4 regions of the Salipiger sp. PrR003 genome follow, and region 1 is predicted to be linked to each of the others. Evidence: riboswitches for the same ligand, from Rfam matches in the RefSeq annotation. Region 1 holds a riboswitch; each other region holds the start of a gene.

Region 1 (3,445 bases):
CGGCGCTGCTGGCGCGCATGGACCGGGTGCTGACCATCTCTGGCGGGCAACTGCTGGCCGACGAGGGGGCCGCATGCGCCTGATATGGGACTCCCTCCCGGCGCTGGCTCAGGACGTCGCGCTGCTGGCGCTCCTGCTTCTGCCCGCGCTCATCACCGGGCTCCTCGTCCTGCGCGGCTATGCCCCCTGGCCGCTGCTGCGCGGCTTTCTCGGGCGCTTTCGCTGGAGCACGGGGCTCTTCGTGCTGCTCATCGGAATCTCGACCGGCATGGGCATCGGGCTGCTGGCGCAGGAGCGCGGGCTGCGCCGCGGCACAGCGCAGGCGGCGGACAAGTTCGACGTCATCGTCGCGGCGCCGGGCAGCGAGCTGACTGCCCTCTTCGCCTCGGTCTTCCTGCAGCCCTCGGACATGGGGCTGGTTTCGGGCACCGCCTACGCCGAGATCGCCGGTCACCCGCAGGTCTCCATCGCCGCGCCGCTGGCGTTCGGAGACAGCTACGGCAGCGCGCCGGTGGTCGGCACGACCGCGGACTTCCTGCGCCATCTTTCCGAGGACCGGATTGAGGGGCGGCTCTGGGAGGATCACGCCGAGGCGGTGATCGGCGCGCTGGTGCCGCTGGAGATCGGCGCAGGCTTCACCCCCGCGCATGGCACCGGCGACGCTGCCGATCCCGAGGCGCATGGCGGCAGCCACGAGGCGGTAGGGGCAGAGGACCATGATGGAGACACTCACCACGACGAGGCCCACGACCACGACCATGGCGCAGCCATCACCGTGGTCGGCCGCATGGCGCCCACCGGCACGCCCTGGGATCGGGCGATCCTGATCCCGGTCGAATACGTCTGGGAAATCCACGGGCTCGCCAACGGCCACGCGCCGGACAATGAGGCCCGGATCGGCCCGCCCTTCGATCCCGAGTATTTTCCCGGCACCCCCGCCGTGGTGGTGCGAGCGCAGGAGCTCTGGGCCAATTACGCGCTGCGTTCCGAGTTCACCCGGGACGGCGAAACCATGGCCTTCTTCCCCGGCGCGGTGCTTTCGCGGCTCTACCGAGTGATCGGCGACGTGCGCCAGGCGATGTCGGTGATGGCGCTGGTCACCCAGGGGCTGGTGGCGGCGAGCGTGCTCACCGGGCTCTTCATCCTCACCCGCCTCTTCCGCCGCCAGATCGCGCTGCTGCGCGCGCTCGGCGCGCCCCGGCGCTTCGTCTTCGCCACGGTCTGGGCCTTCTGCGCGGTGCTGCTGCTCGCGGGGGCGCTGCTCGGACTGGCGGTTGGCTGGGGCGCGGCGGGGCTGCTGTCGCGCGTGCTGAGCGCCCGCACCGACATCGCGATCTCGGCCCTGCCGGGCTGGACCGAGCTGCACCTGCTGGCCGGCTTCGTCTCGCTCGCCCTGCTGCTGTCCCTGCTGCCCGCCGCCGTGGTGCTGCGCCAGCCGGTCCTGGACGGGCTGCGGAGCTGAGCCCGCGCGCCTCAAGGTGTCCGACCGTTTCTGATCATTGCGCGACGCGCGGCGAGTCGCTATGCCGTCCCTGCTTCGGTTCCGGGCGGCTTGCTGCCCGGTGAATAGGGAATGCGGTGCGGGCGGCCTGCCCAACTCCGTGACTGCCCCCGCAACTGTAGGCGGAGAGCGACGCCGGACCTAAGTCACTGCCTTTCGGGGCGGGAAGACCCGGCCAAGCGATGACCCGCGAGTCAGGAGACCTGCCGAAGCCGATCACCCAGTCCCGGCGCGGGGAGCGCCGCGGGCGACGGACCTTCCGTAGAGGTGGCATCACGCTAACCGTCTGCGGCAGGGGACTCCCTTCCGGCGACAAGAAAAGAACGGAAAAGGGACCATGAAGCCAACGCAGCGCGCAGCGCTCTTCACAGCCACCGCCCTCACCACGCTCGGCCTCACGGGCACCGCCTTCGCGCAGGAGGCCACCGACCTCGGCACGCTGACCCTCAGCGCCAACCGCGGCGAAAGCACCGAGCTTGCGCGCAGCGGGGTGACGGTGGAGGTGGTCACCAAGGAAGACCTCGAGCAAAGCGGCGAGACGCTGCTCGCCGACCACCTCGCGCGGCTGCCCGGCGTCAGCGTATCGCGTAACGGCGGTATCGGCGGGCTCACCTACATGCGCATTCGCGGCCTCTCGAGCCGATATGTTGGCGTCTACATCGATGGTATCGACGTCACCGACACCTCGGCGCCTCAGATCCAATACGACTTCGGCACGCTGACCACCGGCGGCATCAGTCGCATCGAGGTGCTGAAGGGCTCGCAATCGGCGCTCTACGGCTCCGAGGCGATCGGCGGCGTGGTGAACATCACCACCAACCGCGCCACCGAGGAAGGGCTAAGCCAGAGCGTCGAAGCCGAATACGGCAGCTATGACACCCGCAAGCTGGGCTACAACCTCAGCTACCTTGGCACGCGCGGCAGTTTCGCCTCGTCGCTGAGTTACATCAAGACCGACGGCTATTCCGCCGCCGACGAAGACGACGGCAACGACGAGGCCGACGGTCACGAGGCCACCCGTCTTAGCTTCTCGGGCGACTACGCGCTGACCGACACGGTGACCCTGGGCGGCGCGGCCTTCTGGGAAAAAAGCAGCCACGATTACGACGAGTTCGGCCCGACGGACGGCGTCACGCACGACGAGAAGGTTGAGGGCGAGCAATACGGCGCGCGGGCTTTCGCGCGCGTGGAAACCGGCGGCGTCCGCCACGAATTCTCGGCGCAGGTCTTCGAGACCGACCGCACCGACACCTACGAGGGGTCGGATACTGACTATCTCGGCCAGCGCCGCGGTCTCGGCTACGAGGGCCAGACCGGACTCGGCGCCGCAACCCTCACCTTCGGCGCCGATTACATGCGCGAGGAGTTCGAGGTACTCAGCGCATGGGGTGACAGCGAAGGCGACTACGCGACCATCGGAATCTGGGCACAGGCCGACTGGCACCTGAGCGACAAGCTGGAACTGGTCACCGCCCTGCGCCACGACGACCACTCCGAATTCGGCGGCAAGACCACGGGCCGAATCTCGCTGGCCTACCTTCCGAACCCCGACCTCACGCTGCGTGCCAGCGTCGGCACGGGCTTCCGCGCGCCCTCTCCCTACGAGCTCTACTCAACCGGCTCGGGTAACCCGGTTCTCGAGCCCGAGACCTCGGTGAGCTACGAGCTCGGCGTCGAACAGCGCTTCGGCGCGGGCTACCTCGGCGCGACCCTCTTCCGCACCGAGATCACCGACCTCATTGACTACAACTACCCAAATTACGTGCAGATCGACGGCACCAGCTGGACGCAGGGCGTGGAACTGACCGGCGGGGTGAACCTGTCCGAGGCGCTGTCGCTTGCCGCCGCCTACACCTGGACCGACAGCAAGGACGCGCAGACCGGCGACCGTCTGTCCCGTGTGCCGCTGCACGACCTGTCGCTGTCGCTCGACGCCGATGTGAC
Region 2 (3,445 bases), on a different contig from region 1:
CCGCTGGTCGACGAGGACCGCGCCGCCGCTGCCGCGGCGGACCCCGGCCAGCAGGCGCAGCAGGCTCGATTTGCCCGAGCCGTTAGGCCCCACCAGGCCGAGGACACCTTGGTCGGGCACGCGCAGGGTCACGCTCTTGACGATTGCCGCGCCACCTGAGGACCAAGAGACATTTTCGCTCCGAAGGCTCATTCCCGTCCCCGCGAACGCCACAGCAGGACGGCAAAGGCCGGGGCGCCGAAGAGTGCGGTGATCACCCCGATCGGCAGCACCTGTCCCGGCAACACGAGGCGCGACAGCACGTCAGCCAAGACCATGAAGGCCGCGCCCGCAATTGCCGAGCCTAGGATGAGCCGCCCGTGCGCCGGACCGACGAAGAAGCGGGTCGCATGCGGGATCACCAGCCCGACGAAGCCCACGGCCCCGACGATGCTGACAACGCAGGCGGTGAGAAGTGCGGTAAGTCCCAGAAGCTCGACGCGCACACGCGCGACATCGACCCCGAGCGAGGCGGCCGCATCCTCGCCGAAGGCGAAGGCATCGAGCGCCCGCGCCCGGTAGAGGCAGACAGACAGCCCCACGAGCAACACGGGCAGGGCCAGGCCGGCATCCGGCCAGCGCACACCGCCAAGGCTGCCAAGCAGCCAGAACATGATGCCACGGGTCTGCTCGGCGCTGGCCGAGGAGGTGACGATGAAGGATGTGGCGGCATTGAACAGCTGCGAGCCGGCGATGCCGGCAAGGATGACCCTCTCGGCACCGCGGCCCGCGCCGAAAGACAGCACCGCCACAAAGCCAAAGGCGAGGAGCGCCCCCGCCATGGCCCCGGCCGAAACCGTGACGGCCCCGGCACCGAGCGCGAGTACGATGACCAGCACCGCGCCGGTCGAGGCGCCGGCCGAAATCCCAAGCAGGTAGGGCTCGGCGAGCGGGTTGCGCAGCAGCGCCTGCAGCACCACGCCGCAGATCGCCAGAGAGGCTCCGGCGCACATGGCGACCACCGCCCGGCTCAGCCGGTAGTGCCAGACGATCCCCTCGCGGATCGGATCGACCGGAAGGTCGAGCCCGAAGAGTCGGTTGGCCAGCGTGGACAGGGCCTCGCGCGGGGTCACGCTGATCTCGCCGAAGAGAACCGCGCAGCAGGTCGCGAGGGTGAGGGCGACGCCACCGGCAAGCACGAAGGACCCCAGCCCCGTCAGAGGGCCGGAGCGGGTCCGGCGCGAAACGCTCACCGCGTAAGACCGATGTCTTTCAGGCCCGTCGAAAGGACCTCGACCCCGTCGACGGCCCGAAGCGTTGGGTTCATCGAATGCGCGGGCATCTCGATCAGATGTCCCGCACGCACCGCGCGCAGCTGGCTGGCAACCGGATCGCTTTCCAGGAACGCGCGTTTCGCGCCCACGTCGTCGCCGGGGAGGTTGCGCCGCTCCATGGTGCCCAGCACGATTACATCCGGATCGAGCTCTGAAATCGTCTCCCAGCCAACCAGCGGCCATTCCTCGTCCGAGGTGATCACGTTGCGCACCCCCACAACTTCGGAAATCCATGCCGGGGCTCCGAACCGCCCGGCCACATAGGCTTCGCCGGCGATCTCGGGCGACGAGAACCAGTAGAGCACCGAGACGTCCCTTGCCTGCAGCGCTGCCGCACCCGCCGTTGCCGCCTCGATCCGGGCGGCATTGGCAGCAACCAGGTCAGCCCCCCGCGCCGGCACGCCGAAGATCTGGGCCAGTTCGGTGATCTCCCGGTTCAGCAGATCGTCGCTCCAGGCCTGCGCGCGGGCGCCGTCGCCGCTGCCCGCAACGAAGTCGCTCTTGGCGCATTCCGCAGGCGAGACATAGGTGCTGATGCCGAAATCGTCGAACTGGGCGAAGGTGCCAACCCGGGCCTGATCCGGGGCGATGTCGTTGATCCACTGCGCCGCGACGAAATCGGGGCGGGCTTTCAGCACGGCCTCGAAACCGGGCGAGTTGTCGGCGATGCGCGGCACGGCTTGCCCCGCGTCGACCAGCGGCGCTGGTAGCGGCGCGAGCCAGATGGCGGTCCCGACGATATGCTCGGCGAGGCCGAGCGAGAGCAGGATCTCCGTCGTGCCTTGGCCGATCGAGACCACGCGCTCGGGCGGCTTGGCATAGGTCGTCACACGGTCGCAGTTGGGGATCTGCAACGGGTAGTCGGTCGATTCAGCAAATGTGGTTTCAGGAATGGGCAGCAAGGCGCAGCACAGCAGCGCAAGGCCGCGGAGGCGGCCCGAGGTTGCAAGAAACATCAATATCCTTTCCCGGACACCCCGTCCGGTCGGTTGCGCAGGTGACGCCCCCGCGGGATCGCGGGGCCGGAACGGCAGGTCTCCTGACTTGCGGCCATGGTCCCGAAACCGCCTTCCCGCGCCGTTTGGCGCAGTGGCTTCGCCCGGAGGGGCGGGTGGCTCGGAACGGACGCTTACAGTTGCGGGGGCAGTCCCGGAGTCCGCGGCCCAAGGCCGCGTCACCGGGTTCCCTTTTCATCCCGGATGGGAACCGTTCGCGGCGAACCTCGGGGCGGCGCCGTGCTTTGTCAAGTTGCCATGCTCGCATCGGCCCGGCGTATCGGGGTCGCCCTGCATCCCGGCCGGGCAGTGAAGCGAAAGCCCTCGGTCGGCGGTCTTTGCCACCAGCGCCGGATCGTGGCTGACCAGCATGATGGCGCAGCCGTCGCGCTCGGCGGTGTCCACAAGCAGGCTGATGACCTCTGCCTGGGTGATCGGATCAAGCCGCGAGGTCGGCTCATCGGCAAAGATGAAGGCCGGGCGCACCAGCAGCAGGCGCAGGATCGCCAGTCGCTGCAACTCCCCGCCCGAGACCTCGCCCGGCTTGCGACCCAGCAGCACTGGGGCAAGGCCGAGGCGCTCCATGTGGTGCTCGATCTGCCGCGGGTCCTGCCCATGCAGCCGCGCCACATCGCTCAGCGTGCGCTGAAGGCTCTGGTGCCGCGGAAAGGCCGCGACGGGATCCTGATACAGCTTCTGGTAGGCGCGCGCCCGAGATGCAGTGCGGGTGACGCGCCCGGCGGAGGGGCGGTGCAGCCCGAGCAGCACATCCCCCAGCGTCGATTTCCCACAGCCCGAGGGCCCAGTGATCCCGAAGATCTGCCCCGCGGCGATATCCAGCGACACATCACGGAAAAGCTCCCGGTCGCCGCGGGTCGCGGCGAGCCCCTCGGCCCGAACCACGCTGCTGCCCGCGGGCGCGGGCGCGCGCTTTTGCCATGTCTCGGGGTCCGCCGCGATCAGCCGGGCGGTGTAGTCGGATCTTGGCGCGGCAAGGACATCGGCGGTGGGGCCGGTCTCGACCACGCGGCCCTTGCGCAGCACGATGATCTGCCCACCGACCCGCCGCGCCAGCGCAAGATCGTGGGTGATGACGATCAGCCCGCCGCCGCTGCCGACCTCTGCCATCAGCAACTC
Region 3 (3,445 bases), on a different contig from region 1:
CCGGCACCAAGGCTTTTCGTTTCGGGCTTCCGGGGACGAAGGGCCGGGATCCGGTCGTCGGACACGCAGGCGTCAGTCTGCGCCGTCCGTGGAGGCACGGCGCAGCAGGTAGGTGTCCATGATCCAGCCATGCTTGGCCCGCGCCGTCTGCCGCAGGGCGATGATCTCCTGCGCGACCTCGGCCAGCGGGCCGGAGCGGAGGATCTGCGCCGGGCTGCCGAGGTAGGCGCCCCACCAGATGTGCAGTCCCTCGGCAGGGAGCCCCGCGAAGCTGCATTCCCCGTCGAGCATCACCACCACGGTCTCCTCGCCCGCGGGCCAGCCCCGCGCGCGGAGGCGCCGCCCGGTGGTGAGTTTCACCGCGCCGTTCACGCTGTTGAGCGGGATCGCATGGGCGGCGGTCAGCGCCTGGATCGCGGTGATGCCGGGGACCACCCGCAGCCTTGGGGGCGGCTGGAGGCGCCCGGCGATGCGCAGCGTGCTGTCGTAGAGAGCCGGATCCCCCCAGACCAGCAAGGCGACCGGCCCCTCCGGCGCGCCGTGCAGCGCCGCGATCCAGCGCCGGGCGATCTCGTCGTGCCAGGCGGCGACGCGCTCGGCATAGGGGAGCGTCGGATCGCGCACGGGGTAGGTGAAGGTGCGGATCTCGGCGTTTGTGCCCGCGGCCTCGAGGATCACCTGGCGCAGCGCCCGGAGGTCGTCTTTCGCCTCGCCCTTCAGCGGCAGCAGGATGACGGCCGCGTCGCGCAGCGCCTGTACCCCCTCGAGGGTCACATGGCCGGGGCTGCCGGTGCCGATGCCGACAAGCCAGAGGTCCTGGATCATGGAGCTTTCCTTGCGGTGGGTGCCCGGCCCCGTTCTGGGGACCGGGCGCCTGGTCAGGCGGTATAGAGCCTTGGCGCGAAGAGCCGGCCGAGCCCGGTGTCGCGCAGCGATTTCGCGGCGGCGAGCGCGGCGAGATCGGCCAGCGGCTCGATCAGCAGCACCAGCATGTAGGCGCCGCCGAAGGTCAGCACCGCGCCGAAGGTCTCGGCCGAGATACCCTGGCCGTAGAAGACCCAGAAGGTGACCCAGGCGACGACCCCGGCCTGGAACACACCCGAGAGCTTCAGCACGTCGGCATAGCGCAGGTCCACATAGGCCGTGTCCGCGGGCACCACACGACGGGCGAGCGCCGCGGTTGCGAAGAGCGGCACCAGAAGCGTGGTGACATTGACGAAGTACATCGGCAGGTCGCTGGGCGCGAAGAACAGCCCCTGAACAAGCAGACCCAGCGCCAGACCCATCGCGGCGGGTGCGGCGCCGAGCAGCAGGAAGAGCGTCGAGCCGAGGATGAAATGCACCTCAGAGACACCCACCGGGAAGTGCGGCAGCACCTCGAAGAAGACGAAGGTGCCCACGGCGGCCATCAGCGTGCGCGCGGCAAGCGAAACGAGGTTGCTGCGCGCCGCGTCCTCTGCGGCGAGCTTGGCGGTATAGCCGGCGGCGCCTGCCGCGGTGACGGCGGCAAAGGCCAGTTTGGCGCCGTCGACGACGCCGGGTTCGATATGCATGATATTTCCTTTACGTGTGGCTGCCCCACCGGCAGCGAAATTGCCCATGAGGGCGGGAAAGGGGGTCGCATGGCAGGTCTCCTGACTCGCAGATCGTCGCGCCTCGGCCCTTCCCGGCATGCCTGCCAGTGGATCTTCCTCGGCGCTCCTCGCTTACAGTTGCGGGGGCAGTCCGGGCCTCTCACCCGGTTCCCTTGCGTCCCGTGCGGGACACCATGCGGGGTCGGCTCAGCGCCGGGCTTTGGTCTGGATGCGCGCCTCCTCTTCGGCTTGTGCGCGGGGGGCAGACGGCTCCTCCGCCGAGATCAGGTGAAAGAAGGTTCCCGTGACCTGCCCGCGCCGCGAGCCGGTCTCGGCCACCGGGGCGCCATCGGCATCGGCGACCTCGGCCAGCGGCGGGTCGGGTTGCTGCAAGATGGTGGAGTAATGGAACTCATGGCCGCGCAGCGCCGCCCCGGCGTCGAAGCCCGGCATCGGCGCGCGCAGCACCGCGCGGCGATAGCCCAAGTGGAACTTGCGGGTCTCATAGCTGGTGACGAGGCCCAGCAGGCCCGCCATTTCGTGCCGCGTGCCGCCTTTGTCGATCAGCCCCGCGCCAAGGGCCATGTAGCCGCCGCACTCGCCGTGGACCGGGCGCGTCTCGGCATGGCGGCGCAACCCGGCGCGGAAGGTCTCGGCGGCGGCGAGCCGCCCGGCGTGCAGTTCGGGGTAGCCTCCGGGCAGCCAGACCAGATCGGCCCCGGCGGCGGGCGGCTCATCGGCGATCGGAGAGAACGGCAGGACCTCGGCCCCGGCGGCGCGCCAGCCTTCGAGAAGGTGCGGATAGGTGAAGGAAAAGGCCGCGTCCTGCGCCAGCGCGATGCGCTGCGCCGGGGGCCTGGGCAGGGCCGGCGTTGCGCCGGGCAACGGCCCGCCCGCAGCAGCGGTGCGGAGCGCGGCAAGGTCGACATGCTCGCGCAGGAAGGCGGCGTACCCGGCGATGGCGGCTTCGAGGTCCGGATGCTCCACGGCCTGGATGAGCCCGAGGTGCCGCTCCGGCAGGGTCAGGTCGCCGCGCCGGGGCAGCACGCCGAGCACCGGCAGCCCGGCGCGCTCCATGCCGAGCCGCGTGAGCCGCTCGTGGCGGGGCGAGGCGACGCGGTTGAGAATCACCCCGGCGAAGGGCAGATCGGGCATGTACTGCCGGAACCCCAGCGCCGTTGCGGCGGCGGATTGCGCCTGCCCGCCCACGTCGAGCACCAGCACAACCGGCCAGCCCATCGCCCGCGCCGTCTCGGCGCTGCTGCCAAAGCCCTGCTGGCCGCGCGTCGCGACCCCGTCGTAGAGCCCCATCGAGCCCTCGGCGAGGCAGATGTCCGCCCCCGCCGCCTGCGCCGCGATCGCCTGCCAGAGGTGTGGTCCCATGGCCCAGCCGTCGAGGTTGAAGCTTAGCCGCCCGCTGGCAGCGCGGTGGAAGGCCGGGTCGATGTAGTCGGGGCCGGACTTGAAGGGCTGAACCGCCAAGCCGTCCTCGGCCAGCGCCCGCAGCAGGCCCAGCATCACCGTGGTCTTGCCGGTGCCCGACGAGGGCGCCGAGACCAGAAGTCCGGGAACCTCAGCCATCGATCTGCGCCTCCTGCTCGGGGGTCCAGCCACTCCACGGGCTCTCGGCGCTTTGCGGGCGGTGGCGGCGGTCGTAGTCCACCGCATAGAGGCAGCTCTCTTCAAAGCCCTCGCCCGCCAGCGCCGGTCCGACAAGGATGAGCGCGGTGCGGGTGATGCCCGCGCCGAGCTTGTCCTCGATGTCCGACAGCGTGCCGCGCAGGATCACCTCGTCCGGCCAACTGGCGCGGTAGACCACGGCGACGGGGCAGTCCGCGCCATAGGCGGGGGAGAGATCGGCAACCACCCGC
Region 4 (3,445 bases), on a different contig from region 1:
GCCGCTGCGCCAGCGCCTGCAGCTGCAAGAGTCCGTAGTCCCAATAGGGCCGCCCGCCGATCAGCCGCACGAGGATGCCCTTGGCGCCCGCAAGCGTGCGCTCCACGTAGGTGTCGACCGACAGCGGATGGCGCAGCTGCGCGAGGTTGGCGAGGCGCAGCGAGGGCAGGCTTCCGCCGCTCTGGTGCCAGGCTTCCGCGAAGGCCCCGAGGTCGCTGTCGGAGAAGGACAGCACCACGAGATCCGCCGGATCCTGCATCAGGTCCGTCGGGGTCTCGAGGTCCTCGAGCCCGTGGCTTTCGCGGAAGACGACGTGCATCTGCGGCGCGGCCTAGAGGGCCGGATCGAGCACTGCGCGGCTCAGGGCGGCGCGGATCTCGTCTTCGCGGATGTCATCATGCTCGGCGATCACCACCAGCCGCCCGGCGCGGGCCTCGCCCGGCTGCCACATACGGTCGAACTGGTGCCGCACCCGCGCGCCCACGGCCTGCACAAGCAGGCGCATCGGCTTGCCCGAGACCGCCGCATAGCCCTTCACCCGCAGGATGTTGTGGCTGCGGGCGAGCCCCTCGATGGCGTGGACCAGCTGCGCGGGATCGGCGAGCTCGGGAAGGTCGACGGTGATCGACTCGAACTCCTCGTGGTCGTGGTCGTGCGGGGTGTCATGGTGGCTGGGCCGGGCGTCGAGATCGTCCTCGGCGGCGGCACCGAGCCCGAGGATGATCCGCGGGTCGACCACGCCTTCTGCCACTTCGACCACCGGCATCGGGCGCGGCGCCTCGGCGGCGATGACCTCGCGGGCACGGGCCACGGCCTCGGCGCCGGCAAGATCGGGCTTGGTCAGCAGCACGATGTCGGCGCAGGCGATCTGGTCCTCGAAGACCTCCGACAGCGGCGTCTCGTGATCGAGGCTCTCGTCGGCGGCGCGCTGTGCGTCCACCGCCGCCACGTTGGGGGCGAAGCGGCCCGCTGCGACCGCCTCGGCGTCGGCGAGCGCGATGACGCCGTCGACGGTGATGCGGGCGCGGATCTGCGGCCAGTCGAAGGCCTGCAGCAGCGGCTTCGGCAGCGCGAGGCCCGAGGTCTCGATGAGGATGTGGTCGGGGCGCGGCTCGAGCGCCAGCAGCGCCTCGATGGTGGGGATGAAATCGTCGGCCACGGTGCAGCAGATGCAGCCGTTGGCCAGCTCGACCACGTTCTCGGCGGGGCAGTCCGGGATCGCGCAGCCGCGCAGGATCTCGCCATCGACGCCGACGTCGCCGAATTCGTTAACCACCACCGCGAGCCGCCGCCCGCCCGGGTTGCGCATCAGGTGGCTGACGAGGGTGGTCTTGCCCGAGCCGAGAAAGCCGGTGATCACGGTGACGGGGAGTTTCGTAAGATCGGCCATGTTCAGCGGTCCTGTTGCTTGGGCGCGGGGGTAAGCGGGGGGATGCGGGCGACGCAGTTGCGCTTGAAATGCTCGGGGCGCTGGCGCCAGGGGATCACCCCGTCGGGCGCCGCGTGGTATTGCGCGGCGCCGGCGAGCAGCATCTCGGGATGCGCGGACTCGTCGACGTTGGCGAAGACGTAGGTCCACTTCTCCGCCCCGCCGCGCAGCGCGACGGTGCAGCCGAAATCGCAGTTCTGCAGGCAGTCGGTGGCGGTGATCCGCACCCCTTCGGGCCGATCGAGCGCGGTGATCTGGTCAAAGAGCGCCTGACCGGGGCGCCGCGCGTCCTCTGGGGTCACCCCCGCCCGGCGGCAGGTCACGCAGACCAGCAGTTCGGTGTCACTCTCCTGACGCGTGTGCGCGCAGTCCATCATTCGTGTCGCCTCATCCATTGGGCGCACAGGGGTAACGGCGGAATGGATCCCGGGCATGGGAACACCCCGACACCGGCACACCCCGTCCGGTCTCAAAAGTCATGGCTGGCAGGTCTCCCGGCTCACGGAATTCAGGGCGTTTGGCCCAGCAGGCGCTCTGCCTTCCCAGCCCGATGGCCAGTGGCTTTCCGAGCGCCCTTTTCCGTTCACGGTCGCGGGGGCGGCTGTGCCTGACCGCGATCACTCGCGGCTGCACATTCCCTTTTCACCCGTTTACACGGGCACCAGCGTGGGGTCAGATCGCCCGGAAATCCGACCCCTGTCAAGACCGGAGAGAGCAGCATGAACGATGAGACCAACACCCGCCACGCGGAAAAGATGAAGAAAATCAAGGCTGCGCGGGACCGGATGATGGCCGGGAAAACCGCTGAAAAGGGCCTCATTCTCGTTCATACCGGCCCCGGCAAGGGCAAGTCGTCGTCGGGCTTCGGGATGATCCTGCGCTGCATCGCCCATGGCATGCCCTGCGCCGTGGTGCAGTTCATCAAGGGCAACTGGGTCACCGGCGAGGCGAAGATGATCCGCGAGAAATTTGCCGATGAGTGCCGCTTCTTCGTCTCGGGAGAGGGCTTCACCTGGGAGACGCAGGACCGCGCGCGCGACATCGCGGCGGCGCAGCGCGGCTGGCAGATCGCGCAGGAACAGATCCTCGATCCCGAGGTGCGCTTCGTGCTGCTCGACGAGATCAACATCGCGCTGCGCTACGGGTATCTCGATATCGACGAGGTGGTCGGCTTCCTGCTCGAACGGAAACCGGAGATGACCCACGTCTGCCTGACCGGGCGCAACGCCAAGCCCGAGCTGATCGAGGCGGCGGACCTGGTGACCGAGATGACGCTGGTCAAGCACCCGTTCCGCGACGGGATCAAGGCGCAGCAGGGCGTCGAATTCTGAGCGCTCAAAGCGTGGCGAAGGCCGCCTCGAGCTGTGCCCAGCGGTCCGAGGGCGGCAGGCCGAGGCGGATCCAGCGCTCGGAATAGGGGAAGATGCGGGTCCAGACATGGCTCTGGGCAAGGCGGTCCTGCGCCGCCAGCGCGTCCGGGGCGGCGTAGGTGCGGAAAAGCGGCGTGCTGCCGACCAAGGCCCAGCCGGTCCCCTGCGCCAGGGCGTCGAGCCGCGCGGCGTCGCTGGTGAGGCGCGCGGTGGTCTCCGCCTGCCACTGGCGGTCGGCAAGCGCCGCCGAGGCGATCTCGATCGCCGGGCCCGAGACCGGCCAGGGCCCGGCAAGCTCGGCCAGCCGGTCGCCGAGCGCGCCTTGCGCCAGCGCGAACCCCAGCCGCAGACCGGCCAGCCCGTAGAACTTGCCGAAGGAGCGCAGCACGATGACGTTCGGCAGGCCTCCGTCGAGGCGCGGCGCGATGGAGCGCCCGGGCTCGGGATCGGCAAAACTCTCGTCCACCACCAGCAGCCCGACCCGCGCTGCCAGCGCACAAAGCGTCTCGGGATCGCTGTGCCGCCCGTCGGGGTTGTTAGGGTTTACCACCACGGCGATATCGGCGCCGTGAAGGGCCGCGAGGCGGGTTGTCTCGGTCACCTGCCAACCGCCCGCGCGCAGCGCCGCCGCATGCTCGTTGTAGGT

The links. Region 1 has a riboswitch for cobalamin ahead of G0D83_RS03010 (TonB-dependent siderophore receptor). Riboswitches for the same ligand answer to the same signal wherever they lie in the genome.
Region 2: linked by a shared signal. The riboswitch ahead of G0D83_RS06125 (ABC transporter substrate-binding protein) and the one ahead of G0D83_RS03010 (TonB-dependent siderophore receptor) in region 1 are both predicted to bind cobalamin.
Region 3: linked by a shared signal. The riboswitch ahead of G0D83_RS04460 (energy-coupling factor ABC transporter permease) and the one ahead of G0D83_RS03010 (TonB-dependent siderophore receptor) in region 1 are both predicted to bind cobalamin.
Region 4: linked by a shared signal. The riboswitch ahead of G0D83_RS04400 (DUF1636 domain-containing protein) and the one ahead of G0D83_RS03010 (TonB-dependent siderophore receptor) in region 1 are both predicted to bind cobalamin.

The regions. Positions count from the first base shown of each region.
Region 1 covers NZ_JAAGOV010000025.1:21,062-24,506, forward strand. Annotated here, with positions in the region: gene G0D83_RS03000 (ABC transporter ATP-binding protein) at 1-83, shown strand, start outside; gene G0D83_RS03005 (FtsX-like permease family protein) at 74-1,462, shown strand; cobalamin riboswitch at 1,522-1,727, shown strand; gene G0D83_RS03010 (TonB-dependent siderophore receptor) at 1,839-3,445, shown strand, end outside.
Region 2 covers NZ_JAAGOV010000029.1:31,483-34,927, reverse strand. Annotated here, with positions in the region: gene G0D83_RS06135 (ABC transporter ATP-binding protein) at 1-192, opposite strand, end outside; gene G0D83_RS06130 (iron ABC transporter permease) at 189-1,199, opposite strand; gene G0D83_RS06125 (ABC transporter substrate-binding protein) at 1,229-2,269, opposite strand; cobalamin riboswitch at 2,340-2,524, opposite strand; gene G0D83_RS06120 (ABC transporter ATP-binding protein) at 2,504-3,445, opposite strand, start outside.
Region 3 covers NZ_JAAGOV010000026.1:152,694-156,138, reverse strand. Annotated here, with positions in the region: gene cobF (precorrin-6A synthase (deacetylating)) at 73-825, opposite strand; gene G0D83_RS04460 (energy-coupling factor ABC transporter permease) at 879-1,553, opposite strand; cobalamin riboswitch at 1,607-1,786, opposite strand; gene G0D83_RS04455 (cobyrinate a,c-diamide synthase) at 1,782-3,155, opposite strand; gene cobM (precorrin-4 C(11)-methyltransferase) at 3,148-3,445, opposite strand, start outside.
Region 4 covers NZ_JAAGOV010000026.1:140,140-143,584, reverse strand. Annotated here, with positions in the region: gene cobN (cobaltochelatase subunit CobN) at 1-319, opposite strand, end outside; gene cobW (cobalamin biosynthesis protein CobW) at 332-1,390, opposite strand; gene G0D83_RS04400 (DUF1636 domain-containing protein) at 1,393-1,806, opposite strand; cobalamin riboswitch at 1,896-2,110, opposite strand; gene cobO (cob(I)yrinic acid a,c-diamide adenosyltransferase) at 2,149-2,760, shown strand; gene cobD (threonine-phosphate decarboxylase CobD) at 2,765-3,445, opposite strand, start outside.